DNA from 2 places in the Aneurinibacillus baijiui genome. Region 1 is predicted to be linked to the other one. Evidence: riboswitches for the same ligand, from Rfam matches in the RefSeq annotation. Region 1 holds a riboswitch; the other holds the start of a gene.
The links. Region 1 has a riboswitch for cyclic di-GMP ahead of AB3351_RS03470 (methyl-accepting chemotaxis protein). Riboswitches for the same ligand answer to the same signal wherever they lie in the genome.
Positions count from the first base shown of each region.

Region 2: it holds a riboswitch for cyclic di-GMP, as region 1 does, so the genes downstream of both, AB3351_RS19100 (stalk domain-containing protein) here and AB3351_RS03470 (methyl-accepting chemotaxis protein) in region 1, are expected to answer to the same signal.

Region 1 is NZ_JBFTXJ020000002.1:49,842-64,890, reverse strand. It holds gene AB3351_RS03530 (hypothetical protein) at 231-509, opposite strand; gene AB3351_RS03525 (hypothetical protein) at 667-969, opposite strand; gene AB3351_RS03520 (hypothetical protein) at 1,007-1,324, opposite strand; gene AB3351_RS03515 (tetratricopeptide repeat protein) at 1,464-3,452, opposite strand; gene AB3351_RS03510 (hypothetical protein) at 3,754-3,969, opposite strand; gene AB3351_RS03505 (cation-translocating P-type ATPase) at 4,096-6,735, opposite strand; gene AB3351_RS03500 (small, acid-soluble spore protein, alpha/beta type) at 7,037-7,246, opposite strand; gene AB3351_RS03495 (hypothetical protein) at 7,366-7,503, opposite strand; gene AB3351_RS03490 (response regulator aspartate phosphatase) at 7,500-8,585, opposite strand; gene def (peptide deformylase) at 8,889-9,425, shown strand; gene AB3351_RS03480 (cytochrome c oxidase assembly protein) at 9,512-10,303, opposite strand; gene AB3351_RS03475 (DUF2243 domain-containing protein) at 10,293-10,799, opposite strand; gene AB3351_RS03470 (methyl-accepting chemotaxis protein) at 10,932-12,668, opposite strand; cyclic di-GMP riboswitch class II at 12,718-12,802, opposite strand; gene AB3351_RS03465 (helix-turn-helix transcriptional regulator) at 12,927-13,904, opposite strand; gene AB3351_RS03460 (SDR family oxidoreductase) at 13,999-14,910, shown strand; gene AB3351_RS03455 (hypothetical protein) at 14,950-15,049, opposite strand, start outside.
Region 2 is NZ_JBFTXJ020000013.1:45,400-60,448, reverse strand. It holds gene AB3351_RS19165 (IucA/IucC family protein) at 1-778, shown strand, start outside; gene AB3351_RS19160 (GNAT family N-acetyltransferase) at 768-1,352, shown strand; gene AB3351_RS19155 (lysine N(6)-hydroxylase/L-ornithine N(5)-oxygenase family protein) at 1,327-2,673, shown strand; gene AB3351_RS19150 (MFS transporter) at 2,652-3,821, shown strand; gene AB3351_RS19145 (IucA/IucC family protein) at 3,840-5,654, shown strand; gene AB3351_RS19140 (nitroreductase family protein) at 5,816-6,421, shown strand; gene AB3351_RS19135 (ABC transporter ATP-binding protein) at 6,550-8,319, shown strand; gene AB3351_RS19130 (metal ABC transporter substrate-binding protein) at 8,426-9,406, shown strand; gene AB3351_RS19125 (metal ABC transporter ATP-binding protein) at 9,403-10,158, shown strand; gene AB3351_RS19120 (metal ABC transporter permease) at 10,177-11,016, shown strand; gene AB3351_RS19115 (Fur family transcriptional regulator) at 11,033-11,455, shown strand; gene AB3351_RS19110 (hypothetical protein) at 11,848-12,099, shown strand; gene AB3351_RS19105 (hypothetical protein) at 12,081-12,461, shown strand; cyclic di-GMP riboswitch class I at 12,733-12,816, shown strand; gene AB3351_RS19100 (stalk domain-containing protein) at 12,885-13,799, shown strand; gene AB3351_RS19095 (hypothetical protein) at 14,415-14,621, shown strand; gene AB3351_RS19090 (STAS domain-containing protein) at 14,684-15,049, opposite strand, start outside.

The DNA of each region.
Region 1 (15,049 bases):
CAAATAACGTGCCAGTCAATAATAAGAGCAGAACAACGCCGCGTTCTTCATCGTTGTCATACACTATTAGCAAGTGCAAACATACATTGTATGAAATACGGACAACCTCCAAAACAAAAATCGTCCTGATAACGGACAGTATGATTCTCGTAATTAGGATGAACTTTACTAGCTGCCTATCCATTATATTAAAGACCTCTCCTATCAATCAGGAGAGGTCTTGGGATATACTATCGTGACTTATTTATGCATTTAACAGCCGCACCATTTTTCTTTCTTTTTCTTTTTGAAGCACCAGTAACAGTCGCATCTGTATTCAAATTCATACTCATAGCATTCATCATCGTGTTCATGTTTCTTATGGCAATCGTGCGGATGGCAGCGGTGTTTTTTACAAAAATGATCTTCATGATGGTGTTTTTTATGACAATCACAGGACTTGCCGTCACTCCAATCGTAATAATACATGAGAATCCCCCCTTTGCTATTGCATCAACAACTGCTTTCATGAAAGGAATTGTTGTATACTATACTATTCTGTTTCCCTCTCAAATGTCTGGACAGGCATCCCATTCCAATTGACCATTTTTTATCTTTTCATATAGTACACAAAGCATAAATGAAAGCAGCTACCCTCATCATTCCAAATAGCTGCTTTCTAGATACTTATTCGTTATTGTTGTTACAACTATATTTAAATTCAGGTTCTGTCTGAATATAATAACCGTTTCTGACATGCGCAACCCAGTTTCGAAGAATTTCCTTCCAAACAATACTTCCAAAAAATTCATCAAGCGGCCTTTTAGAATCCCATGTCAACCGCAGAAACGGACCCTGACCAAGCTGAAAGAATCCTGTCTCCTCAACATCCGCTTCTAAGATAAGCAGCAAAGGGAGACCATATAGATACGCCATAGCAGGTTCAATTTGTGAAAAGGCCGACCCTTCCCAGAATTCTTGTGGCGGCATCGGTACTTTCCCCAGATTATTTTGCAAAACCTTTACCTCACGCTGCTGCAGGTTTGCAGCTACTAATCCGTAGCATCATACGACGAACGTTTGTTAGTGGAGGCTCGGGATACTGCTCAGTACGCGGCAATGTACGGGAAAATAACAATTCTGATCTAATTTCTCTAATCAGACGCTGAACAAATGCCTGCTGCTTGGAATTTAATCGATTCGGAATGCTAAGAAAGATAGGGATTCTATATAAAAGTTGTTCTGTTTCCCGCATGATTTTTTCCATTTCTAGCATGTCAGAAGTTTGTTTGATATTTTTGTTTGCTTTTGGATCTTTGTTGACACTTATAATTCTTTTTTTCATTCTCTCACCTCTTTCATCGCTACATAATCATCATATGAAAGCAGGACAAAAGTGGCTTGGACGAAAAGCTGAATCAAATAAAACAGCTCGCCTGAATCAAGCCAGGTGAGCTGCTGGAAGTAACGTCTACCTCTATCTTCTAATGCAAGAATTTTTTCCCTATATATGAAGGACCTGAAGTAAGACTTATAACTTTGTCTTTCGCTTCTTCAATAATCTGCTCTGTAAACCCTTCGATCTCATCTAACACCCCATATATCTCTTCATCCGCTTTTCCCTGGTTCGTATAATATGCCCATCTGGCCAAATCGGACGCTGCTTCCTCCCATTGCAGAGCATCATAATATAGATACGCTCGCTCTATATACGCATCTCCATACTCTACATTTTCTTGAATACAACGAGTAAATGCAGCACGCGCCTTATCAAAATCATGTAATTCCTTATAAACAAGCCCCAAGTTGTAGTGTCCGGATGCATCATCTTCTTTAAGTAGCGTATAGCGTCCGGCATCCTCTAACGCTCTTACGTATTCTCCACTCTGATAATACAAAAATCCGCGCAACTGTACTAATGGATGATAACGGTCATCTATTTCCAATCCTTTTGTACACATCACAATTGCATCCATATGCCTGTTGCGGTTCATCTTACACACAGCAGCCTGCTCATATAAAAATGGCACTTCCGGGTTGTTTTCGATGGCTTTTATAAATGCGTGTTCAGCATCTTCATACGCTCCCAATTGCAGCAGGTTCATCCCACGCCCAATAAGAAAACCATTACTCTCACGCAGATTCGAATCCAAGGCTTCCGCCTGCTCCAAATCATGCAGCGCCTCCATATAACGGCCTATTTGATGTCGAACATAGCTTCTTTTCATATAAACATCCGCCGTCTCGCTTAATTCGGCTGCTGCTGTATAATCTTCTTCTGCCTTCGCATAGTAGCCTAGCTCTTCATATACTTCACCGCGCTTGATAAAATTGATCGGGTCATCGGCTTCTAACTCAATCAATTCGTCATAGCAAGATAGCGCCTCTTTTACCTGCTGCCTCCGTGAGAAGATATCTCCCATCCAATAAGGCACAAGCGGATGGGCAGAATCAATCGTCTTCGCACGCTGTAAATATTGCAAGGCCAAATCATCCTCGCCTGTACTTATATATAACACAGCCCTCTCCACACATGCCATGAGAAACTCAGGATCTAACGCAAGAGCCCGGTCCAGGTCATCTCCTGCCTTCTCCCATTCTCTAAGCCTGTGATAGAGAAGTCCACGGCGATAATATAATACATCCGTCTCGGGGTGCCGAAGCAGTCCCTCCGACAATGCGTCAACCGCCTTTTCCAGCTCCCCTTGTTCTATATACAAGTCTGCCAATTCAATCGCAAAAGATAGCATCTCTTCACAAAATGAGCGAAAGGTATGAAAGGCGTCTGCCGAATAGGCTCCCTGTTCACAAATAATGCGCCTCCCTTTATCTTCAAGAGAATCAAGAAAAGCGTGGCGCTCCGCCGCCTTTTCAAGATAACTAATAGCTACAGCAATATCTCCAAGGGATTGATGCGCTTCTGCTAATCGGTAATAAAAGATGGGCAGCGCTTTGTCTTCATCCTCTACACACATCCTCAACGCTTGTATAGCCTGTCCGTATTCTTCCATCCGCAAATATGATACACCCATCTCATACCAGGTAGAGTAGGCAGTATGAGGGCTTTCCCTATCGATAGCTTCCTTGAAATCAATAACTGATTCAGTAAAATGTCCCAAATCCTGATGGGCCAGCGCCCTTGTATACCAATAATGAAAAGGGACGGCATTAATTTCGATTGCTTTATTTAAGTCCTCAACAGCCTCCTCTTCTCGGCCTATTTCCCGAAGAATATGGGCTCTTATCCCATATAAAAAGTCTGTTTCAGGGTGCTGTTCAATCAATTGATTCATTATCGTAATTGCCTCTTCAGTACGACCGCATTCATGCAGGGCAGCAGCATAATTCTTTTTATCCTCCACACTCATCCAGCGTGCCTGTACCTTCTCATACCAGGAAACTGTACGTTCCCATTTTCTTAGCTTGTTATTTTTCCTTGCAAATGAACGGTAAAAAAGTGTGAGTAACAACATGGCTTCGTCTCCTATAGTCGATAGAAATAGGGCTCTGTAACCTGTATCAGCCGTGCTATTATACGACTTTCACGCTGAAAAAAGCCCACATTTTTCCCATTTTCTACACAGAACTTGTATTTTCCTCCAAGCATAAAGAACTAATTTTCAACCTGTCTATTTTCATGCTACTAAAAATTTTTGTCACTTCATTGTAAGACAACACTCCACCTATCAGTGATCTAGTCAGCAGGATGAGATTAACATAGCAACTGATTGCTTCGTTTTATAAAAAAAGATCGTACATTCGGCAATTGCCGATCTACGATCCTTTTTTACTTACCCGCTCCTGTCGTTGGGCTGACAAGGCATCCAACTCTTGCTGATGATGATAAATCTGTGCCGCTCTACGTTTTAATTCCTTTTTATACTTCGCCTCTTTTCTTTTTTCCGAATGCAGGAAACGAAGAGATAGAGGAAAAACAACAAGGAAAAGTAAAACGAGAACAGATACAACAATATATACCTTATTCATCATATACACCCCTTTTTATATGTACTCATTATAATCCTCTTGAGGGGTGTTTATAAAAACATAAAATTCCATATGATAAATCAATTAGCGGCACGTTGCTTGGCGAAGTTCTTACAGATTCATCTCGTATTAAACAGTCCTATGCTGAATCACTTTTACAATTTCCATTAGAACGACAGAAGCTAGGGCAAGTGCTGTCGCTATCAACCAGTCTGTCATGCCAAATTCAGGCGGGATACTGAAGATACCACGAGTAAACGGCAAGACAGTAACGCCGTATAGTACAAATCCTAGTACAACTGCACCAATGACATATTTATTGCTAAAAAATCCGAACCCTATTGCGGTTTGTGTATTGGAACGGGCCGCAAATGTTTGTAGTGTTCTAGATAGAATGAGCGTAGTAAATGCCATTGCCACACCCATCTCATCCGAATGTGATAGGCCAATATAAAAGGAAACAATAACCGCAATCCCAATGAGCATGCCGCGTGTCAGTACCGCCTTCATTGTTCCACCAGCAAATATACCCTCATCAACTGCGCGTGGTTTTTTCTGCATGACATTTGGCTCCGATTTTTCTACACCCAGGGCAATGGCAGGTAGGGAATCATTAACAAGATTAATAAATAGGAGCTGCAAGGCAGTGAATGGGTTAGGCAGATTAAAAATGACTGCATACAGGATGGCAATGATTGCTCCCAAATTCCCTGCAAATAAATAACTAATCGCCTTCTTAATATTATCAAACACTGTTCTGCCAACTTGGACAGCCTTAACAATGGATACAAAGTTGTCATCCGTTAAAATCATCGCAGCCGCATCCTTGGCAACATCGGTCCCACTTCCCATCGCAATGCCTATATCCGCCTGTTTTAATGCTGGCGCGTCATTGACACCATCGCCCGTCATCGCCGTCACCGCCCCTTTTTTCTGCCATGCCCGCACGATGCGAATTTTATTTTCAGGCGATACCCGCGCATATACAGAGATGGTATCGAGTTTTTGGTCCAGTTCTTCTTCAGACATGGTATCGAGTTCCTGACCCGTAACAGCAATATCATTTTCACCCATTAATCCAATATCACGGCCAATCGCCTGCGCTGTTGTTTTATGATCACCTGTGATCATAATCGTACGAATGCCTGCCTTTTTCGCTTCCTCTATCGAGCTATACACCGCTTCCCTAGGCGGGTCCATCATCGCCGTCAAACCGACTAATACAAGATCGTACTCTTCTTCATGGTCGATGTGTGTTTTACCTTCCGGCAGGCGTTTATAACCATAAGCCAAGACCCGTAAGGCCTGATTGGAGAACTCTTCATTCGCGCCTGTGAAACGTTCTAATAAATCATCGGTCATTGGCTGTTCTTCACCGTTTACTAACACGTAGCTGGCACGATTGAACATCACATCAGGACCGCCCTTCGTTAGCATCCTATGTGTCCCATCAATGATATGGAGCGTTGACATAAGCTTCCGATCGGAATCAAACGGTATTTCCGATAGTCGTTGATGCGTTGCACGAAGCTGCTCATATTCGTGTGCATGTTTATCCGCAAACTTGATCAAGGCAACCTCTGTCGGATCGCCTACTTCCTGACCATCTTGATTAATATAGGAATCGTTGCAGAGTGCGGCAATGTGGACAAGCAAACGCTCGGCTTCATCCCAATCATCTGGATTTTCTGGCAATCGTTCATTCTTATTAAAAGGTAAAAAGTGATCTGTAACGGTCATCTTGTTTTGTGTGAGCGTCCCTGTTTTATCTGTACAAATAATCCGTGTCGATCCCAACGTTTCGACAGCAGGAAGCTTTCGAATGATCGCGTGCTGTTTCGCCATTTTGTTCGTACCAACAGCAAGCACAATAGTAACGATTGATTGTAATGCTTCTGGTATGGCAGCAACCGCAATGGCGACAGAAAACATAAGCGCATGCAGCAAGGCGCTTACCGTGTCTTCATCGCTGCCACTAAACCAAATACGCGCAGCCTGTACAGCAAAAATGACGATACAAAGCAATAGAATACCAATACCCAGCTTCTTACTGAAATCATGTAATTTTCGCTGTAGCGGCGTTTCCTTTTGTTCAGCTTTAGAAAGCAAATCAGCAATTTTACCAACCTCTGTTTTTTCCGCAGTACCAGTAACGACAAAAGTACCGCGTCCATACACAACTAGCGAGCTGCTGAATACCATATTGCGGCGGTCACCAAGAGCTGCTTCTTCCCCGATTTCTTCTATTGACTTTTCCACAGCTTCTGACTCACCTGTTAACATACCTTCATTTACTTTCAATGAGCCGCTCTCTAGCACACGTCCATCAGCAGGTACGTAATCTCCAGCTTCAAGAAAAACAATATCTCCTTGTACAAGTTCTTTTGCCGCAACTGTTTGTTTGGTTCCATTGCGCATCACTTTTGCCTCAGGTGCAGACATATCCCGCAATGCCTCTAAGGAGCTTTCCGCTTTCCTTGTCTGCACCACACTAATTACTGAATTAATAAGCAGAACAAGAAAAATAATTAATGACTCAACCATCTCACCAAGCAGGATTTGTACTGCGGCTGCTATAAGAAGAACAACCACCATCGGGTCCTTAAATGTTTCTAAAAATAGCTTATATGTTGACACTTTGTCTTTATCTGCAAGTTCATTATAGCCATCCCGCTGTAGACGCGATTGCACTTCCTCACTTGATAGGCCCTTCCCATTGGAATTAACGAGTTCTAGTACGTCTTCTTTGCTATGTTGGTAAAATTCCATTTCATTTCTCCTTCGTTTCAAATTCAATGGATCTCTTTTGCCCCTCCCTTGATGAATATATTGGCTTTATACCTGAAGCTTAAACAGAAAGAACTGGCTATCTACGATATTCTACCATATGAATACAGAAAATTTTCAATATGTTAATTTACAATGGTAGCAAAAATACGTACCCGGTGATCCCATTGATTTCTTATGTATGTATGCTTACTGTATAAAATCAAACACCCTCCAAGATTGACGCTTAGAGGGTGTGATTGTAATGATCATGTTTGTTTCACTGCAAGCAATGGCGTACCTATTACTGCATGCGGCCGCCAAGCTGTTGTTCTGCCATTTGTACCAAGCGTTTTGTAATTTCGCCGCCCACAGATCCATTTTGACGAGAAGTCGTATCTGGACCAAGCTGCACACCAAATTCAGTTGCAATTTCATACTTCATCTGGTCTAACGCCATCCGCGCTTGAGGAGCGACCAGATTATTACGATTTCCGCTTTGTCGTTGTGCCATAGTATATTTCCTCCTTTGGTTAATGATGGGTATTGCTGCTCTTATCATTTCTTATATAACGAAAATTATACGCAAAAAGAAAAAAGCTGATTTCATTTTGAAATCAGCTTTCCCAGTGATTATCCTCCGTGATGGGCAAATGTACCAATCGACGGCTTACCTTTTACAGCCGTTGTATCCTTTACGTATGGTCCCGTGATTCCAAAAGCAGTAACTAACGCCAACAGACCTACTAACATTTTGGTTTTCTTGATCATTTGACAACCTCCATTTGTAATTTATTATCAGCTCGAAGAGCCAATTGATAATATTCACAAGCTTCCTCATACTTTTCCTGCTTGTACAAAGCATCAGCATACGTCTTAGCATATTCTTCGGCAAAGGCCCAACTTTTTTTCTGCTGGAAATACGCAATGCCATCCTGAATGACTGTCGTATCATGAGTATCGTATATCGCATGAATCATATTAAAATGATAAATGTATTCCTGTTCTCCAATCTCTGTACACATCATTATTCCTTTTTCGATCCATTCAATAGCTTTCTGTTTGTCACCGATTTTGAAGCGCTCTCTTGCTAAGAGAAAAACAGCTTTATAACCTTTATTTTTTTGTTTATTATAAGCAGCCTCCAGGTAAGGAATTGCTTGATCTGATAACCCCTGTTCGGCATATAAATATCCGATATCTTTTGTAATGCGGTACAATAATCCTTCATTTTTTTTCAGGGGTTGCGCAAGATGCAAAGCTGTCATAAGATGCTCTTCTGCTCGCATAAAATCTTTTTCAAGCATTCTGCAAATACCTAATAAATTCTCACAATCCGCCTGTCTACGTTTATAGTTTGGATATGTATCAAAAATGGTTTTGGCTTTTTGTATATGCTGTAGCGAGATATATACATCAGGAATAAAGCTCAGTGCCCAAGCAACTTTAAAATGAAATTCCGCTTTTTCAATTTCATCCGGAATAACTGTAAGTTTTTGTTCGGCGAATGTATAGGCGGAAATGGCTTCACAATAGTTTTTCAAACTATACTCATACATTCCCTTGAAAAAGTAATAATAGTAAGCTAAAAAATCATCTAGTTTTTCGGGCGCTACTTGCTCAAGAACAGCTTCACTCCTTGTTACACTTTCATTTAATAATCGATAACGAAAATCTAGAAGGGAATAATAAACTAAAAGGGTCTGGTTCTTCTCCATTCTACTAATTTTTTCTTCTACTTCTTCTTTCATACTGTGAATTACTTCTTCATTTTCTTCTCGAATATGGATGTACCAAGTATTTAGCAGCTTCATCATCTGTTCGGAAGTAATTACTTCATAATACCCTTGCATAAACAGACCTCCATACCAAGACCATCAAGAGAAAAGCTGTACTGTACAACTTGGCGTATACAATAAGTAAATTTTTAACATTATCTCTTGTATAAAAAATATACCTCTTTTTTTATACATATGATAGACCCATTTTTTGTAAATTACTAACATTTATCGACATTACGATCATATTTTTACACCTTATTGCTGTAAAATAGCTTACCATACACAGGCGGCGTTTTTTTGACGCCTGTGTATTACCAACGTAACAAGGAAGGGAAAACATGCACCGTATCATATTAAATCAAAGGATGTGAGGAGATGGCACAAAAAAACATTGTTCGATTTGGTGATCCTATATTAAGAAAAGCAGCCAAACCTGTATCGGAAATCACAACAAAAACCTTAACGCTTCTCGATGACATGGCTGATACATTGTATGCAACAGACGATGGCGCAGGCCTTGCTGCCCCACAGGTTGGAATACTTAGAAGAATCGTTGTGATGGATTGTGGGGAAGGATTGATTGAGCTAATTAACCCTGAGATTATAAAGGCAAGGGGGAAGCAGGTAGGTCCAGAAGCCTGCTTATCATTTCCGAAGTTCACAGGACTTGTAAAGAGGGCGAATTACGTTAAGATAAAGAGCCTCAATAGAAAAGGCGAAGAATTTTCATTAGAAGCAAAAGGTTTTCTCGCTCGCTGCATCCAACATGAAATCGACCATCTAAACGGCATCTTATTCATTGATCACGTTCAGGGAAATGAGCTTTACCACCAAATATCAAAAAAGAAAATAAACCTCCTTGATGTAATCCGTTTATCTCATGGAAATAAACGTGACAATGAGCTTTTCTAGGCAACAGCAGCTTCCGCTTGCAAATTCCGTATACTACAACAAAAAAAGACCAAACTCTTTAGTAAGGTCTTTGCAAAAAATCATTTTTACTTTAAAACCGTAGACAACGATGGGCGAGGTCGGGCAGCCTTGAACCATTGAAAACAAAGGATGGTGATAAGTACAAGGTCAATTGCATCCCCGCCATAGTACATTAACATCCCGCCCATTTCCGCCTGTGCTGCAGAAACACCCGGAGGTGGATAAGCATAGATGTATTTAGATAGAATTCCATGGCCCGCTAAGGCTATTATGAATACGATGGCACGGTAGACAAAGTGAAAACGATGTGGGGTTGGATCAATATAGATCATAGACACAGTGAAAAGATAGCCTGCAAAGAAGACATGTACGTGTACTACTATATGCAGAAGAAAACTCTGCTGCATCGCTGCGTACAAGTTGGTTGTATAGAGCAGCCACAGACCTCCAATATTAAGAAGCGATGCAATAATAGGATGCGTATACATGCGAATGGGCCAGCTTTTCAATACGCGAGTGAAACGCCGTGCTACATTTACGTTACTTGTTCTCAAGAAAAGGGTCACAGGCGCAGCTAGCGCCATCAGAAGCGGTGCAAGCATACCAAGGAACAAATGCCCGAGCATGTGTGCTGTGAAATCTACATGAGCTCGAGCGGCTAAAGGCCCTACGAATACAAGTGCCGCACAAATAACGCCACAAACCCAACATATTGTACGGTATAACGGCCACTTTTTGTGATGGCGATTAGATATGATTACAGCACCAATATAAAAAATCAACGCCAGAACAAAAGGCAGCGCCAAGATCAGTTCTAAAGAAGCTCCGCTGCTATGATGAATGTGATCATTGTTCATATGACGCGGTTCCTTCCACTTGCTGTGATCCGCTTCGTGTGCGAACAACCAGGATGATGCCAATAAGCATGATAACAATGGCGGTAATATTCCATACCAGGTCATAGGGAAGAACATCCACATTGTAGCGAATCTGGTGCAACCGCATCAGTTTGTGTTGAACGGTTCCGTCGTATAACTGGAATGCCCCTGCTCCAAGGAACATGCCTCCTATCCACCTTGTAAGCCACAATGCATTTCGGCGCCGCAAATCAGCAAACATAAATAGCGATCCAATTGTTGCAAACCAGCTAAAAGCGTGAAACAAACCATCCGAGATCAATCCGACACTGGTGGTAGACTTGTCATAGAAATGATGCCAATGCAGTAATTGATGGAAAACGGCTTCATCTATAAAGGCGACCAAGCCAACACCAAATAGGAAACCCGACCATAGATTGCGGGCCGAGTAGGCAGAGCGAAGCGAATCATTTGCATTAGTAGTTTCAGCAGCCATGGCTCCTCCTAAGTGTATATGCTTTTTCTCCCCTAGTTTACCTCATATGAGTAGGCTGCAAACAAATTCAGTAACTTTTCAAAGTGATTTCTTACATAAAACTGCCATAATTGTCGATCATCCGGGAAAAGATCATGCTCTACGATCCATTTCATTCTGTATTTGATCTAACAGACGTACTACTTCCACAGAAGATTCTTCAATTAAATAGAGCAGTGATTCCGCTTTATCTTTTTGTCCTCTATTTATATATTCGTGTGCTTCCTGTGCTAGCTCATGTACATGACGATGCGGCGCTTCCAGCTCCTTAAATGCCGGAAGTTTTGAAATATGTGGGTGTTTTCTCATTTGCTCATACCATTTTCCTAAACGGCACTGCGTATGATTCACAAAATGCTGTGCTTCCATTTGATGATATCCGAGGATACTGTTATATACCCACCACTTCCATAACAAATGCTCTGTTTTTACCACTCGAATGACCTGTTTATTTTGCAATCTAGGAATGGACCCAATTGCTTTTTTGCGAAGATTATTAATGCCCATACTTACATCGTAAATGGTTTGGCCCGTGTACTGGGCATCGTTCTTAATCTCATCCGTCTGATGCAACACCTCGCTAATTCGTAGGGTGATATCGTGCGTAGCAGCTGACTGTTCCTGAGCAATCGCTGCAATATTGCCTGTTGAACTACCGATGAGTTCAATCCTCGATACAATAGTACCTAATGTTTCAATCGCATCTTTCGCTTGATCCACTTGGTCATTAAGCTGGTTTGCCATTCTTTCTTCCATGATACTAACTTCTCTAGCTTCCGTTTGTACTTGTTGAATTGTTTTTGTGATTTTATCCACCGATTCCTTTGTCTGTTCAGCCAAATTTCTGACCTCATCGGCGACAACAGAAAATCCCCGTCCTTGCTCACCCGCTCTTGCTGCCTCAATCGACGCATTTAACGCAAGTAAATTGGTCTGTTCAGCAACTCCTTTGATGAATTCAACGACTTGAGAAACATTTTTAATTTCGTCAAGCAACGTATTAATTTTATTCCTTGTCTCTATAAATGAGTCTGTCATACCTAAAAAGCCTGTGAGAGACTTTTCAATTACTTCCCGTCCTTGTTCCACCTGTTGTATGGTTTCTTCAGTGTTTTCTGCGACGCTAACTGCGTTAGTGGCAACTTCTTCTACAGAAGCAGAAAGCTGTTCAGCTGCCGCACTTACACTCTCTACATTTTCTGCTGCGGATGCCACCGTATTCATTAACGTGCTTATTTTATCCAATCCAATAACCGTTTCCATAACAGAGCTGACACTCTCAATAATTTTAAAATCATTAGCTTCTTGATAGGATTCAAGAACGATCTGTGAATCAAGTGTTACAATACGAATGAGCGCCATCAAAATGTCTTTCATTTCATCCGGTCTATGTCCATATTGTTCGATAATCTCTGGAAGTACATACTCATATACACGAATATAAGATCCTGTATACCATTCTGGAGTCAATCGTATTCTACTATGTACCTCTCCAATTTTCACACGGTTTTGGATGTACTCTGTGTCCAGTTTGATTCTTGGTATTGATTTTACATATTGAATAAACGTTTGACTAAGTCGATCGACCGTACTATGATCCTGCATAATCTTTTCTAGGTTCCCGTATTCGCTAAGCATTCTATAATGGCGATTTGTAATCTCAACCGCAAGTTGATCTATCACGTTCTCCAACTTTTTGATGCTATCTATATCATGTGTGGTCATCTCTAAAAATTTTAACTTATCACCTAAACGTGGTGTAGTTTGAATATCTGACTTTTGGATAGGCTTCATTTTCTTTGATACTTTTAATTTCCTTCTAAAAAACACACCGTTTCCTCCTCTTTTCTTGCTTTTTCCATAAAAAAAAGCCAGGTTTTAATAAACCGGCCGGTTGCACTACTTGCTCCAGATTCTTCAAGTGCCCATGTACGAAAGAATCTCTCATCGCATCCTATTTTTTGATTATTATTTACTAGTATATAATACCTATAAAAAAATGAAAATACCTATACTACACCGAATTTTGACGAAATGCTATCCACTTCTCTGATGCTATGCAAGTGGTGTACTAAATCGGACTTTTTCCTAGTGCATCCCTTTGTCACCTATCTCATAAAAATTCACCACACGCTTTGCCATATCATAAATCGTTTGCTTTAATGCGTCCGGACGAATAATTCTTATCTGATCTCCAAAGCCCAGAATGTATTCTTTTGCCTCCTGTTCTGTATCAAAACGCAGGTTTGCTGGAATCCACCCATCTTCTAAAGGTGAATCCATTTTTAGTAGCTGTACAAAGCGTCCGGTAAACCGTATTCTCTGAACGATAGATGGAGAAATTTCAACATCTACCTCATAACTTGGGAGATTTTTAATAAATTTTTGTGTAGAGTTATTCCAATACTGGGCTAAATTAAAGTCATCTGGCCGAGAAAACGAATCCTCTGTCAAGAATACGGACTTTATTCTCGACGCTCTATAGTTTCGGATTTCTTCATCTGAAGATGCGATCAAGTACCAGACGCTTCCTTTAGCGACTAGTCCTAACGGATTTACAACTCGATCGATCACCTCTCCATCTGTCCGTTCATATGTAATCTGCAGCTTTCGCTCATCCCAAATTGCTTGCTGTAACAATGTAAATGATTCAATTTTTTCCGGTGATTGTTTCCATGTAGTCGTATCAATATGAATCCGATTCCAAATATCTTGGGAATGTCCCTGTGTGGAACTTGGAATCGCAGCGAGAATTTTTTGCCGCGCTTCATTCCAATCTTTTGCCAGACCTAAATCAGCAAGCAATTGAGGAGACGGCGAGATAAACAATGACTTGATTTCATTGGCTTTTAACCCCGTTACATTTGTACGATATTGTTCAAGCAATCTCCAACCACCCAATTTCCCCCGTTCAGCTACAACAGGAATCCCCGCCGCACTCAACGCCTCCATATCTCTATGAATCGTACGTCCGGTAACCTCTAATTCTTGCGCCAATTCTCTGGTTGTTAATTTTCCTCTATTTTGCAGTAACAATAAAATCGAAATCAACCTATCTGCGCGCATATTTTCCCACCTTACAAAAAGATACTTTTTATATGACAAGAGATGTCATCATTAGTAATTATACTATATCTATCGAGAAAAAGGAGTGAACGCAATGAAACCTCTAGCTGGAAAAGTTGCTTTGGTAGCGGGTGGAACAAGAGGCGCAGGACGCGGCATTGCGATGGAATTAGGTGCAGCAGGAGCTACCGTCTATATCACTGGACGTACAACACGACATCAGATGTCTGAATACGGACGCCCTGAAACGATTGAAGAAACCGCAGAGTTAGTAAATGATGTAGGCGGCATCGGAATTGCTGTTCAAGTGGACCATCTTGTTCATGAACAGGTCCAAGCCCTAATTAAAAGAATTGAGAAGGAACACGGACGGCTAGATATACTGGTAAATGATATTTGGGGAGGTGAATATTTAGTAGAATGGAATACCCCCGTCTGGGAGCACTCACTGGAAAAAGGATTACGAATGCTGCATTTGGCTATTGATACTCATATCATTACCAATCATTATGCGCTTCCCCTGCTAATAAAAAATAAGGGCGGATTGGTTGTCGAAATGACAGACGGTACAGAAGAATATAATCGCGATAATTACCGTCTATGTTTGTTCTATGATATAGTGAAAACTACAATCAATCGGATCGCTAAGGCTTTGGCACATGAGATCTCCCCTTATGGATGCACGGCGATCTCTCTTACACCAGGATGGATGCGTTCGGAAATCATGCTTGAGGAATTTGGGGTTACGGAAGAGAACTGGATGGATGCGACAAAAAAGGAACCTCATTTCGTTATCTCTGAAACCCCACGTTTTACAGGACGAGCGGTTACTGCCATCGCAGCAGACCCAGCTAAAGATCGTTTAAATGGACATTCACTATCAAGCGGTCAGTTGGCTAAAATGTATAATTTTTTTGATATAGACGGATCGCAGCCAGATTGCTTCAGATACTTAGTTGAAGTTCAGGAAGCTGGAAAACCGGCCAACGCAGAGGGATATAGATAAATGGATTGTTTCCGCCGTATTGGCTGTTAAGCCCTACGCTCATACAATTTTCAGAGACAAAAAGCCGGTTTTTCCTGTACTAGGGAGAACCGGCTTACTTCTTTTGTTATCGAACTTCGTCAGTAATTGACATTGAGCA
Region 2 (15,049 bases), on a different contig from region 1:
TCAAGATCCTGCTTATGTCAATCTTGACCTAGAGGGAGAAGAATCGGGATTCGAAGTAGTAATACGGGAGAATCCATTCTATGAAAATACGGAAAATGCAAGCTTGATTGCAGGGTTAGTTCAAGATCATGCCTATGGAGGAGACTCCCGGTTAGGCTCCATTGTTAAAAATATTGCCGCAAGAGAAGGACGAACGACAGAAGAAGTAAGCCTAGCGTGGTTTGAAAAATACTTGTCCGTTACGCTTGATCCGATCCTCTGGCTGTACGAAGAATATGCGATTGCACTAGAAGCGCATCAGCAGAATTCCATTATCACGCTAAAAGACGGCTATCCGGATAGATTCTATTATCGGGATAACCAGGGCTATTATTACTGTGAATCGAAAGCGGATAGGCTGGCCGAATTATTGCCGGGATTGAATCAAAAGAGCAGTACCATTTGTGCTGATGACGTAGCAGAAGAGCGGCTGCGCTATTATTTCTTCTTTAATCATTTATTTGGACTGATAAATGGTTTTGGCACAGCGGGATTGATTAACGAAGAGAAGCTGCTTGACGCATTAAAAGAAAGGCTTATGCATCATAACCAGCAAAATGGAGATGCCTCTACCCTGCTGCACAGCTTACTGCATGAGGAGAAGCTGCCGTGCAAAGCGAATCTTCTGACAAGGTTTCATGATATGGATGAGTTGGTAGGTTCGCTTGAATCGCAGTCTGTATATACGTTCGTTCAAAATCCTTTGCTGCAGAAGGTTGGTGTTATGCATGAAAAGTAGGTACGTGCAGTTCGATGAAGAAATTGGGCAGTCTATTTCTTTTGCGCAAGTACAGTATGAACAGGACCTACCTCTTATTCATCGCTGGATGCAGCAGGCGCATGTGATTCCGTTCTGGAACCTTAATATGCCGCTTGATCGGTTCAGTGAGCACCTGCACAAAGCGTTGAATGATCCGCATCAGACGCTGTATCTAGGCTTCATTGAGGGTGTTGCGATGAGTTATTGGGAGTCGTATTGGGTGAAGGGAGACGTAATAGAGACGTGTTATGCGCATGAACCGTATGATCAGGGCATTCATCTATTAATCGGCGAACCGGAATTTTTAGGACGGGGCTATGCTCTTCCGCTGCTGCGTGCGATGGTTCGGTTTCAATTCACGACGTTACGGACAAAAAAAGTAATCGCAGAACCTGATATCCGTAACGAAAAAATGATTCATGTATTTGAAACATGCGGATTTGAGCCTGTAAAGCCGGTAGAGCTTCCCGACAAAACCGGACTGCTTATGTTTTGTCATCGGGAGAATTTTGAAAGGAAGTGGCAGCATGTCAGTGACAAGCAGAGAGCCTGATAGAGTAGTAGATATAATTGGGATTGGTATCGGTCCGTTTAACTTGGGATTGGCCGCTTTGCTCGATAAAGTACCTGAGATTGATGCTCTGTTCTTTGAGAAGAAGGAGGCATTTGATTGGCATCCGGGCATGCTTATCGAGGGTACTACGCTGCAGGTCCCGTTTCTGGCTGACCTTGTCAGCATGGCGGATGTAACGAGTAAATACAGTTTTCTTCATTATTTGCAGCGTCACAACAGACTGTATCATTACTATTTTCTAGAGAAGTTCAAAGTTCCAAGACAGGAATACAATCATTATTGTCGATGGACAGCCGAACAGCTTGCTTCCTGCCGCTTCGGAAAAGAAGTGATAAAGGTGACACCAATTGAAGCAGGTGGCGAGGCGCTTTATGAGGTACATGTACGAGACATGCGGACACAATCAACCTCAAGCTTCGTCAGTAGACATCTGGTGCTCGGCATCGGAACAAGCCCTGCCGTCCCGGAGGGTTTGCAGAGTAAGATAGGGGATACGCTCTTTCATTCCTCTCAGTATTTGAGCCAAAAGAATCGCGCTCTACAAGCCAAATCCATCACGGTCATCGGATCGGGGCAAAGCGCGGCCGAGATTTTTTATGATTTGGCAAAAGAGCAGGCCGATCACAATTTTGAATTGAGCTGGTTTACAAGATCGAAGGGTTTCTTCCCAATGGAATATTCGAAGCTAGGGCTGGAATACTTCTCTCCGGATTATATTGATTTCTTCTACAGCTTATCTCAGAGCAAGAAGGATGCGCTGCTTCCGCAGCAGGATCTGCTCTATAAAGGCATTAGCGCAGAAACGATTGGCGAGATTTATGACCTGTTGTACCACCGTTCCATCGCAAACGAAACACCTGCGATCCGCCTTCAATCCATGACAGAGGTAGGCGACATAGACAGGCGTACTGATGGGTGGACGCTGCGCTGCACGCAGTGGGTGAAGGAGGAGATGTTTGATCACGATTCGGAGATTGTCATTCTAGGAACAGGATATACACCGACAGTGCCAAGCTTTCTTTCAGACATTGCCCACTTGATTGAGTGGGATGAGAAGGGGCGGTACAGAGTGACGAGAGATTACAAAATGAAGAGGCGAATCGATACACCAAGTGAAATCTTCGTACAAAACGGTGAATTGCATACCCATGGTGTGGGCGCACCCGACCTTGGACTGGGGGCGTATCGAAATGCTGTTATTATCAACACTCTGGCGGGGAGAGAGGTATATCCGATTCATCAACGTAACGTCTTCCAGACGTTCGGGTTAGCGAAGGAATGCGCACTCATCAACGCATAGTTTTTCCTGTCCTATTCACTTGCGTGTTTTTGTTTATGTTTACGGAGGTGCTTCTGTCTCCTTTTTATCCGCAGTTTTTTCGGAAGGTATTCGGCGTAGAGGATTTTGGGTTTACCGGATTTTATATTTTTGCCTGCAGATTGACAGTCGTCATCGCTTCTCCTATCTGGGGGCTTGTGTCTAGAAAGGTGGACAGCAGGTGGTTGTTACTGATAGGACAGGTTGGGACCGCTATTTCTTGCGTGCTTATGGCTCTGTCTGCTAATGCCTATCAGTTTCTGGCTTTTTCTGTTTTGTTGCTGATTTTTAAAAGCAGTTATCTTCTGCTGTATACAATTATGATTCAGGCTGCAGGACAAGAGAAGAAGAATGTGACGGGAGTGTATCATGCGGTGATTCAGACGGCGATCATTGCCGCTACTGTGATGAGCGGCTGGGTAATCGGCCTTGCAAATCCGCTGCAGGTGTTTTGGTGGATCGCCTTGCTTGATTTCCTGCAGGCGGCAGTCTGTTTCTTCGTGTTGCGCAGAGTAGCGATAATAGACAATTCTATACCTGCAGAAGCGGATACGATGCTAAAGAATCGGGTCGATATTCGGTTTTTGGCGAAAATGGCTTTGCTTATCTTTACGCTGCATTATGCGGTAAATATCATCCGTCCCTTCTTTACGGTGTTCACAGAAGAGACATACCATACGACTATCATTGGCAGCAGTCTGCTGTTCTTGATCCCAAGTCTGATGGCGGTTGCGGCATTGCCGGTCATGAAAAAGTGCAGTTCGCAGAGAATCTTATCGTTATATAAAATGTCGGGTCTGCTTCTTCTTATCAGCTTGGTTCTGCAAGGCGTGGCTTCAAATCTTTGGGTGCTTATACTGGCAAGGTGCCTATTCGGCTTTACGTTAGCTGTATGCCAAGCAAGTCTGGATATGTACTTGTTTGAGCGGAGCCGCAATGTTCATTCTGATTACAGCGTTTTATCCTCTTTTCAGAACATCGGATTGCTGCTGGCACCATTAAGTGCGCTTGCGCTTGTAGAAGACTATTCGATTGTCTCTCCGTTTATCGCGGCGGGTGTCATATTTGTGGTGCATCTTTTCGTTGTTACAATAACCAGCTACAGAAAAAGGACTGTGCACAAAATTTAAAACTAAAGGAGGGCAACGATGTTATATATACATGAAACGCAAAGGATAGTAAAGGAAGCCGCATGGAGAAAAGCAAACCGGGAGCTATTAGCAAAGATGCTTGCCGAGTATATGTATGAGGATATGCTTGTGCCGGAATTAGTGGATCAAAAGGATGAAGGCAATCAATACGAAGTGCGCATATCTGACACTAAAAGCTACAGATTCCGTGCAGCGGAACGGTTATTTGATAGTTATGATGTATGCAATGATTCGATTGAAGTCCTGCGGCAGGGAGAGTGGAGCGAAGCGCAGAGTGCAATCGAATTCCTGCTCGATATTCAACCGCTCATCGGTATGTCTGCGGAGACGGCAGGGCATCTCATCAAAGAACTGAATCATACGCTGCTTGCCGATGTTCATATCATGGCCAAAGACGCTAAAACATCGGATGAATTAGTTGATCTCGACTATGCATTGCTTGAAGGGGAGATGAGCGGCCATCCATGGATTACCTACAACAAAGGAAGAATCGGATTTGGATACGACGATTATCTAGCATTTGCGCCGGAGCAGCAAAAGGAAGTACAGCTATCATGGATTGCCGTACATAAAGAACGAGCTACTTTCCAATCCGTTGAGGGGTTGGATGTGGAGGGATTGCTCGCGCATGAACTTGATGACGAAACGAAGAAGCGTTTTGTTTCCTTTATTGAGGAAAAAGGATATGAGGCGGCAGATTATTACTTTATGCCTGTCCATGAATGGCAGTGGAAAAATGTGCTGATCCAAAATTTTGCCGAGGATCTGGCTTATGGAAGCATCATTCCATTAGGGGATGGACCGGATTGGTACCTGCCGCAGCAATCCATTCGTACCTTTGTCAACATGACACATAAGGCGAAGCACCATGTGAAGCTGCCAATGAGTATTTTGAATACGCTAGTATATCGGGGGCTGCCGGCGGAGCGAACCTTGATCGCACCGAAAATTACGCAATACATTAAAGGCATCCAGGATCACGATTCGTTTCTGCGGGATGAATGTCGAGTAATTCTGCCGGGTGAGATTGCGAGCATCAATTGCGACCACCATAATTATGCAAAGCTTGAGAATGCGCCCTATCAATATTTGGAGATGCTGGGTGTAATCTGGCGGGAGAGCATCTATACGTATCTTGAAGAAGGAGAGCATCCGATTACCCTGGCGGCGCTTCTGCATACGGATAAGAATGGTAAACCGTTCGTACAAAGCTTAATAGAGCGCTCCGGCTTATCTGCGGAGCAGTGGATGCAGCAATTCTTCTCTGTGGTGCTGCCGCCTCTACTGCATTACTTATACCAATATGGAACCGTATTTTCCCCACACGGGCAGAATACGATACTTGTGTTAAAGGAGTATGCACCACACCGTTTAGCAATCAAAGATTTTGTTGATGATGTGAACATTAGTGATCAGCCGCTGCCCGAGCTTGCGGGTCTAACCGATGATCTCAAAGCCGTGCTGCGCAGTGAGCCGCCAGAGGGGCTGACACAGTTCATTTTTACGGGGCTGTTCATTTGTCACCTGCGCTATCTCTCTAATCTTATGGTCAATCACGCGCTTATGGATGAAAAGAAATTCTGGGGTCAACTCGCTGATGAGATTCTGGCCTATCAGAAGAAGTTTCCGCAGCTTGCCGAGCGCTTTGCGCTCTTTGACTTATTCAAGCCGGAGCTTACGAAGCTGTGCCTGAATCGAAACCGCATGGTGGATTATGGCTATAAAGATGATGGAGATCGGCCGCATGCTTCGGAGTTCGGAAAAGTAAAGAACGCGCTGTATCTTCTAAAAGAGGGCATCGTCCGTTCGTAAGCCCTGCTATAGCGTACAATCGAAGCACGCTCGCCGCGTGCTTCTTTTCTGTCTGCACCCTGAGCATACAAGCTATTGTTTATGCTGTTTTGTATATTGGTAAAAGTATGTGAGGCACATTATAAAGGATACCTACTTACAAAAAGGAAGGATTGGTATGTATGTCAGTTGAAGCGAAAAGTCTGCAGGATGCTATCAAAGAACGGCGCTCCATTCGCAAAGTGAAAAAAAATGAACGCATTACGAAAGACAAGATAGAGAATATCCTAAAGCTGTCCCTGCATGCTCCGAGTGCATTCAATATGCAGAGCGGTCGCATGACCGTACTCTTAGAAAATCATCATGAGGAATTCTGGGACATCGTCAAAGAAACACTACGCCCCAATATCGCTGCCGAAGATTTCAAGCCTACCGAAGATAAGCTGCAGGGCTTTCGAGAGGGTGTAGGCACCATTTTGTTCTTTGAGAATCAAGAAACCGTACGTCATCTGGAGCAACAAGCACCGCTTTATAAGCAGCATTTCGCTAATTGGTCTGAACAGGGGAGCGGAATTCTTCAGTACGCGGTCTGGCTTTCCTTTGCAGCGGAAGGCATAGGTGCATCTCTACAGCATTATAATCCGCTGATAGATGAAGAAGTAAAGCGGAAATGGGACATCCCAAACGATTGGAGTCTTGTGGCGCAGATGCCGTTTGGCGAGCCGGATGAACAGCCTGGCGAGCGGAGCTTTCTGCCCTTTGATGATATTGTGAAATGGCACGACTAATCGGCCTGCACGTACGAACCGGCCAGTCCAACACATTCGGACTGGTTTTTTCATGGAGAAAGTGATGTCATGATAGGAGATTGTGCGTATACACGAATGAGTATGAAGAAAGAAGGGAGGGAGCTATCATGGAGGAAACGGAACAGCAACATCCCCCGGCCATCGACTGGCGGGCATTCTGGACACTGCTGCAGAGAAGCAACCCACCGAAATGGCTGATCGGATTTGCATTGCTGATCAGCTTGGTTGAAACCGCGGCCGGTCTGGTGGTTCCATTCGTTACGAAGAATCTGGTAGATGGTCTCAGCCAGTTAAGCTGGAGCAGCCCGATCCTTCCGCTGCTAATCGGCGCATTTATTGTCCAGGCGCTTGCTTCCGGCCTGTCGCTGTATATGCTATCCTATGTCGGACAAACGGTGGTAGCCAATATGCGCACTCAATTATGGAAGAAGGTGCTGCGCCTCCCGATCACCTACTTTGACCACACCCGGACAGGCGACACGATGAGCCGGATTGTCAATGACACCGGGGTAATCAAGGATTTGATCGCCAACCACCTGATTTCATTTTTCTCCAGCATTGTTTCGATTATCGGAGCGATCGGCATTCTGTTCTATCTCGACTGGCAGATGACACTGGTGCTTCTGCTTGTTATTCCGATCGTCAGCTTGATCATTCGTCCAATGGGAAAGAAAATGTATACCGTATCAAAAAATCTGCAGGATGAGACGGCGACATTCTCTTCACTTCTGACACAGGTGCTTGCCGAGATTCGTCTCGTCAAGCTGTCCGGTGCGGAAGCGGTGGAAGCAGGCAGCGGACAGAAACGTATCGCCACCCTGTTTGCATACAGTATGAAGGAGGCAAAAATTCATGCGATTCTCGCGCCGCTCATGACACTCGTGTTAATGGGCGTGCTGGTGCTGGTCGTCGGATATGGAGGCGTACGGGTATCCACAGGCGCGCTGACAGCGGGTGAGTTGGTGGCATTTTTGCTGTATTTATTCCAGATCATTCTTCCCTTTAGCTCCTTGGCCCGTTTTTTCACGAGCATGCAGAAGGCTATGGGAGCAACAGAGCGAGTGATTGCTTTATTGCAGCACGAAGAGGAGGATACGCAGGACAAGCGCCGCGTGGAAAACCCCCGCCAGCCGATCCGCATTGAGCATGTAAGCTTTGGCTATAGACAGGGAGAGAGGGTACTGCATGACGTATCGTTTACGGTTGAGCCCGGCTCCATGACCGCGATTGTAGGACCGAGCGGAAGCGGCAAAACAACGCTGTTCGCTCTGCTGGAACGGTTTTATGAGCCGACATCCGGTGCTATCTATCTGGGGGAAGAGCGCATCGATGACTATACGCTGGCCTCGTGGCGCGATCAGATCGGCTATGTCTCCCAAGAAAGTCCGCTGATCGCCGGAACGGTCAGGGAAAACATTTGCTATGGGATGGAGCGCGACGTAGAGCAGGAGGAGATGGAGCATGCTGCACGCCAGGCCTTTGCCGCCGATTTTATTCAGGAGCTGCCCGATGGATACGATACGGATATTGGCGAGCGGGGCATTAAGCTATCGGGCGGACAGCGCCAGCGCCTTGCCATTGCGCGGGCGATTTTGCGCAATCCGAATATTTTGATGCTGGATGAAGCGACATCGAATTTGGACAGCGCATCGGAAATGGCTGTTCAGCAGGCGCTGAACCAGCTGATGCAGGGACGGACTACGCTTGTGATCGCACATCGTCTCTCTACCGTCAGGCATGCGGATCGCATCATTGTATTGGAGCAGGGACGGGTGACAGGAAGCGGCACGCATGAACAGCTGCTTACGGAGCATGAACGATACAGAGAACTCGCCGCCTACGCTTTTTCCACTCATGAACAGCAGGGGAGAGAGTAAGTCAAAGGCTCACAGTGTTTTCCCTGTTTACAAATCGGGATCATTCCGTTATACTGATTTTCGGACAAATCGGAAACGATCTTATTTGCAGGATGGGGGAAAGAGAGTGAAGGGATACCACAGAATCATATATGCAATGTTGACGCTAAGCATTGCACTTTCCGTATTCTTGGCCGGCTGCGGGCAGACGGAACAACAGACAGAAAATGCGGCAGGCGGGAAGCTGCAGATTTATACTACATTATTTCCTTTATATGATTTTGCACGCGCGATTGGCGGTGAGCATGTTGATGTGAACAGTCTGCTGCCAGCCGGTGCAGAAGCGCATGATTATGAACCTTCCGCTAAAGATATTGGAAAAGTGAATGAAGCCAAGCTGTTCATCTATAACGGAGCCGGCTATGAAGCATGGATTGATAACATGACCAAAAATCTTGATCCACAAAAAACAAAGGCCGTGGATGCGAGCCAGGGTGTGAAGCTGGTCGAAGCAAAAGGACACGATGATCATGGGCATGAAGGGGAAGCCCCAGAGGTTGAAGAGCAGCATAGCCACGGCGGCTACGATCCTCATGTCTGGCTGAACCCGCAGCTTGCTAAGCAGCAAGCAGGTAATATCAAAACGGCTCTAGTGGAGGTAGACCCGGCGCATAAGGCCGATTATGAAGCCAATTATAATAAGCTGACGCAGCAGTTGGATGCGTTGGATCAGGAGTATACAGACGCGGTAGCAAAAGCGAAGAAGAAAGAATTCATTGTCTCTCACCAAGCATTTACGTATTTGGCTGAACGTTATGGTTTGGAGCAGATCGCCGTATCAGGTATTTCTCCTTCTCAGGAACCGACACAGCAGCAACTGCAGCAATTGATTGAAACGGCAAAAGAGCATACTATTAACTACGTAGCATTCGAAGGTCTTGTAGAAAATAAGGTTGCCAAGACCGTACAGCGTGAGACGGGTGCACAAGCAGTTACACTGTATACGTTAGAGAACCTGACGAAGGAGCAGTTTGGCGCAGGTAAGACGTATCTGGATATGATGAAGGAAAATCTAACTACATTGAAGAAGGTGCTAGAAGTACAATGAGCGACATCATTTTAGATGTACAGCATGTCTCCCATCGCTATGGGAATAAGCATGTCCTCGAAGATATTTCCTTTCAGTTGCACCAAGGTGAGATGATGGGGCTTGTTGGACCGAACGGATCTGGCAAGTCTACTTTGCTTAAAATCATTCTTGGCGCGCTTCCTGCACAGAAAGGGCAGGTCAACTGGTTTGGAAAGCCGCTGCACAAGTTTATGCAATGGCCGCGTATCGGTTATGTATCACAGAAGGCGAACAGCTTTAATACCGGCTTTCCTGCTACGGTCTTTGAAGTGGTCATGATGGGACTGACCTCGAAGATTGGCTTATTCCGCCGTCCTGGTAAGAAGGATAAGGAGAGAGTGAAGGAAGCGATTGCGACGGTGGGGATGGATGCGTTTGAAAATCAGAATATCGGGCGTCTCTCCGGAGGACAGCAGCAGCGGGTATTTATCGCACGCGCGCTTGTCAGCGATCCGGATGTATTGATTTTAGACGAGCCGACTGTTGGGGTAGATGCGCAATCGGAAGCGCAGTTTTATGAATTATTGAAGAAACTGAATGAAGAGCGTCGTATCTCAATCATTCTTGTTTCTCACGATTTGGGAGCAGTCAGTACGAAGATGCATTCCATTGCCTGTTTAAATCATAGGCTTCATTTTCATGGGCGAGCAGAGGAGTTTGAGCGGCTACGTCCGGAGCTTTTGCTTAAGTCATACGGCCATGATGTACATATTCTTCATCATGACCATTAGAAGGGATTTACGTAGACGATGATAGAAGCGATTATGAATTATACATTTATGCAGCACGCCCTGCTTTCGGGGGTGATTATTGGTTTTGTCGCGCCGTTGATTGGTGTGTTTTTGGTGGTGCGGCGAATGTCCTTGATTGCCGATGCGCTGTCACACATTACGCTGTCGGGTGTAGCGGCAGGCCTTCTACTCTCGCAGTATATACCGTTTTTCCAAAGTGTGAGTCCGATCTATACCGGCATGGTATTCTCGGTCGGTGGCGCATTCATGGTGGATAAGCTGCGACAGGCATACAAATTTTATCAAGAACTGGCCATTCCGATTATTCTCTCTGCGGGAATCGGCCTTGGGGTTGTATTAATCAGTTTGGCAAATGGCTTTAACGTTGATTTATTCGGGTACTTGTTCGGCAGTCTGCTGTCGGTCACAGAAGAAGACTTATGGCGTGTTATTGTCGCGAGTTTGTTGGTGATCGGGATTGTATGGGTGTTCTATAAAGAGCTATTATATTTGTCATTTGATGAGGAAGGCGCCCGTATCTCCGGTGTACCGCGCAACTTGATTAATGTCGTTTTCAGCGTACTCGTCGCGCTTGTCATCAGCATCTCGATGCAGGTCGTTGGGATTCTGCTGGTGTCAGCTCTTATTACACTGCCGGTTGCAGCCGCTCTTCAGTTGGCCAACAGTTTTCGACAAACGTTTGTATATGCTATTATTTTCGGAGAGATCTCCGTACTGAGCGGCCTTATGATTGCTTATACGTTTGATTTGGCTTCAGGCGGAACGATTGTGCTGGTTGCTGTTTTTCTGCTTATATGTGTGCTGATTGGCAAGCGGGTACGTGATTCATTGAATTAAGAAGGCGGTGGAAATGATGACCGTAGAACAAGCATTGCAGATGCTCAAAGAACAAGGATATAAATATACAGGAAAGCGCGAAGAGATCATTCGCATTTTCGCCAAAGAGAAGCGGTACTTGTCAGCCCGGGATATTCTGGCCTACATGCAGACAGAATACCCGGCGTTGAGCTTTGATACGGTGTACCGGAACCTGACATTGTTTACCGAACTGGACATTCTTGAAGTAACAGAGCTTGGCGGCGAGCGGAAGTATCGTTTTCGCTGCTCGACAGGCGATCACCATCATCATTTGATCTGCCTATCTTGTGGCAAGACGCGTCATATTACGTCGTGTCCACTAGATGAGATGTTCGGCGAGCCGGACGACTTTACGATTACCGGGCATAAATTTGAGATTTACGGCGTATGCTCCCAGTGCGAAGAGGTACGTGTTTAAAATCCCTTGAGATACAAGGGGTTTTTTGTTTTTTTGTTGGGTAAACATTGTTGAAAAGCCCCGTTTGACCACATTTTGACCGCCTTTAGTATACTAAAGCGATTTTTTAAGGGCGCTCGGAAACAATTTTCGGATGTTCCCCAAATTGATCTCGACTTTATAGTATCAGTGCTTCGAATACCGTCATAAGCTTACCCCCTTTCTTACAGGGAGTGAGCCGTCCATCGTTGAGAAACCATATCAAATTAAGTAACGAAAGTATTATACCATATGTAGGAAATTTTAGATGAGAGGGCTTTTTATTCTGGGAAAATTACATTAATTGTAAGTATTTGGTGTAAAATATAGTAAAAATAATCAGACTATCAAGTATGCTTGTAAGGAGGAATAATATGAAAAAATACGTGTACTTATTTAGCCTAGTAGTATGCATGATTATTTTTACTAGCTTCAATCCAAAAGATGTTGTACATGCCCAAGAACAAGGAAAACCAGTTTCAGTTAGCGAGACTACATTACATCAAGCAGGGTTTAAATATTCGGTAGATGAAATTAAAAAAAGACTTTCTGATCCATCGTCACATTACAAGGAAAAGAATGCATTTCCTAAGATCAGCGCTGGAGAATGGAAACGGAACCATTAAAAAATGATGAGGAAGGAAAATTCGGTTCCTATTCCTTAGCAATAAATACGAAACAAAAATTTGTTATTATCCCTAATAAGAAAAATAAAGTATCAATCATAGGCGTTGGTACATACTTTTCAGGTGAATTAACAGATAAAACAATCGAAGAGGCCATTAAAGGAGCAAAAATCGTAGCTTCTGCTCTGGGAGTTGGAGGGGATGATATAAACAAAAAAATCAGTGAGTTACTCATATCACAGTATGGTTTTGAGAAAATTGGAGACATTTTGATGGCGGCACATATAACAACTGTGAAATCCAGCAATCAAAAAAGTCTTGTATTCTTAATTGCTACAGATGCAAAATCTGATGACCTATAACTGAAATGTGCCATTTCCTTTATATAAAAGAGTCAAATCTTATTTGTTAGTAAGAGGTGGTCAGTAAAAGAAAAAAGAGACCCGGCTGAGTGCCGGGTTTTATCTTTGTTTTCTGTATACCGATTAGATTTGAGATGTACAGCGTATGCTTCTAGTGTGGAGACGTGCGATTTAAAGCAAAGTAAAAAAATGAACAAATAGACAAATGATTCATTACTTTTTGCCTGTGAAAAAAATGTAAAAACATAGTATTATTTTGAAAAATAACTTCATTCGATAAAGGCAAACCCATTGAAAGATGGGGACGCAAAGCTACAGGGGCTAATGTCTCAGACGATGCCAGCCAGTTACCGGATACCTATATGACAGCATAGGCTTATTCGGCAATCGAATAAGCTTTTTATTATGGAGAGGGGAATCGTAATGAAGAAAGAAATTGTGTCACTATCTTTAGTTTTTGCGTTAAGTGCGTCACCTTTCGTATTAGATGCATCACAGGCCTTAGCTAATGAAAGCAGCAGCCCGAAAAGTCAAAGTGAAAAAGGTAAGGACTACCAGCGATATGATAAAGATGAAGTTGATGATGATGACAAAGACGACGACAAAGATGATGACGACAAAGATGATGACGACAAAGACGATCACAAAAATACACTAGAGAAAGAATTGAAAAAATCTTTACAAGAACTGAAGGATCAATCTTCAAAAGGTTTTGGTAATCAATCTAAAGAAGAGTTTAAAAAGAATATACAAACTTTGAGAGAACAGATTAAAAAACAGAAAGAATCACTAGAAAATATTGAAGAATATCTTGAAGAGCTAGCGGATGTTTATGAAGAATCAGGCGAAATTAACGAAGCGATAGCCATTCAAAAGGAAGTAGTTAAAGAAAATATCAGGAACTTAGAATCCTATAAGAAGTTAGGTAAAATGTACGGGAAAATCGGTGAAACGGGAATGCGTGCTTTCGTTAACGGTGAACAACTAACGGTTGATGTGCCTCCTGTAATTAAGGAAGGACGTACGTTGATTCCGTTCCGAGCTATTTCTGAATCCTTGGATGCAACCGTAGTGTGGAATGCGGAGGAGCAATCTGTCACGGTTACAAAAAATGGAGTGGAAATAAAACTTCGTTTGGGAAATACGACTGCACATGTGAACAATCAGAAAGTTACGCTTGATGTTCCAGCTGAAATAGTTAACGGACGAACCCTGGTTCCTGTTCGTTTTATTAGCGAGGCCTTTGGCGCGAATGTACAATATGAACCTGAAACGAAAGCGGTAGTTATTTACGAAGAAGGAAATACTGCAAAGAAAACAAACACTCAAGCTCAATAAAAAGGAATGTTCTTTAGATTGAACTATAACCTGGATGATGGACGCTTTGAAAAAAGTCCCTTATTCGGGTTTTTTTATATGGAAAGATAGAGAAGGATGCGATTAGAGAAAATACATTGGGACGATGATTTCACAACTGTAGTTTTCACCAGCTATATACTTTTATTTATTAAGTAGCAGCGGAGGCATAACTTTTTCTGTCATTGAGTATCGCCTTATGGTTATCAGTTATAAATAGCTCAAATCATACTATGTTATCTGAGAATACCTCTTCAAAAATAGCAACAGCAGGCGTATTATGGGCGATAAGTGTCATTTGTATGTTGGTAGGAATGTATAAATTAAAACCTATCAAGGTGTAAGTGTTGATTAGCCAAAAAGTAAGGAAAAAGAATAGTACCCTTTCATTCGGCCTCTTCTGGCTTATCAGCAAAACTAACATGAATTAATATTGTTTTCTCTCCTCCTAATTGAATAGGAACTAGTGTTCTGTTATAATATAAAACAAGAACAAATGATCTTATTGTAAAAGGTTACTGGCGGAAAGGAAATCGTAAGCCAGAGTATGTACAGCGGAGCGGTTATGGGAACATTCATCGAGAAGAGGCGATGTGAGTGATGAACTTTTTCACGCATCTAGGAAAAACAGTGGAGATTATCTATGTAGACCGAAACGGAGAGTTGAGTCAGAGAAAGATCCGGCTGCTGTCCGTAAAGAACGGAAGAGTCCGGGCGTACTGCTTTACACGAAAGGCAACACGATATTTCTCTGCTGAGAATGTGTTAGCCATGCGACCAGTAAAAGAAAAGAGAGCGAGTTAAAGAAGACCCGGCGATTATGCCCAGTCTTCCTTTTGAGATGTACGGTGCTAAAGATATTGATCTTATTTCTTGCTTAGAATATGCATATCCTCTTGGGCTAGAGCATAGTAGATACCGTTTTGCAGGGTAGAGAATGTCACAATATCATCGACGTTATAGTTGGCCTGGATAATATGTTGGCTTAAAGAGGCAGAAATGCCGACGAGAATACAGGTGCTGCCCAGCAATCTTGTAGCTTGTACTAACTTATGTAAAAGCTGAACGGTATAGTCATCTACATGCTTTAAGCCGGTTAAATCAAGCAATAAGTACTTTGCCTCGTATTGTTTAATCCCGTAGAGCGCTTTTTCCATCAGTTCTTCGGCACGTTTGGCATCATATTTAGCCATAAGAGGGATAACGATAATGTTTTCCAAAACCGGAATGAC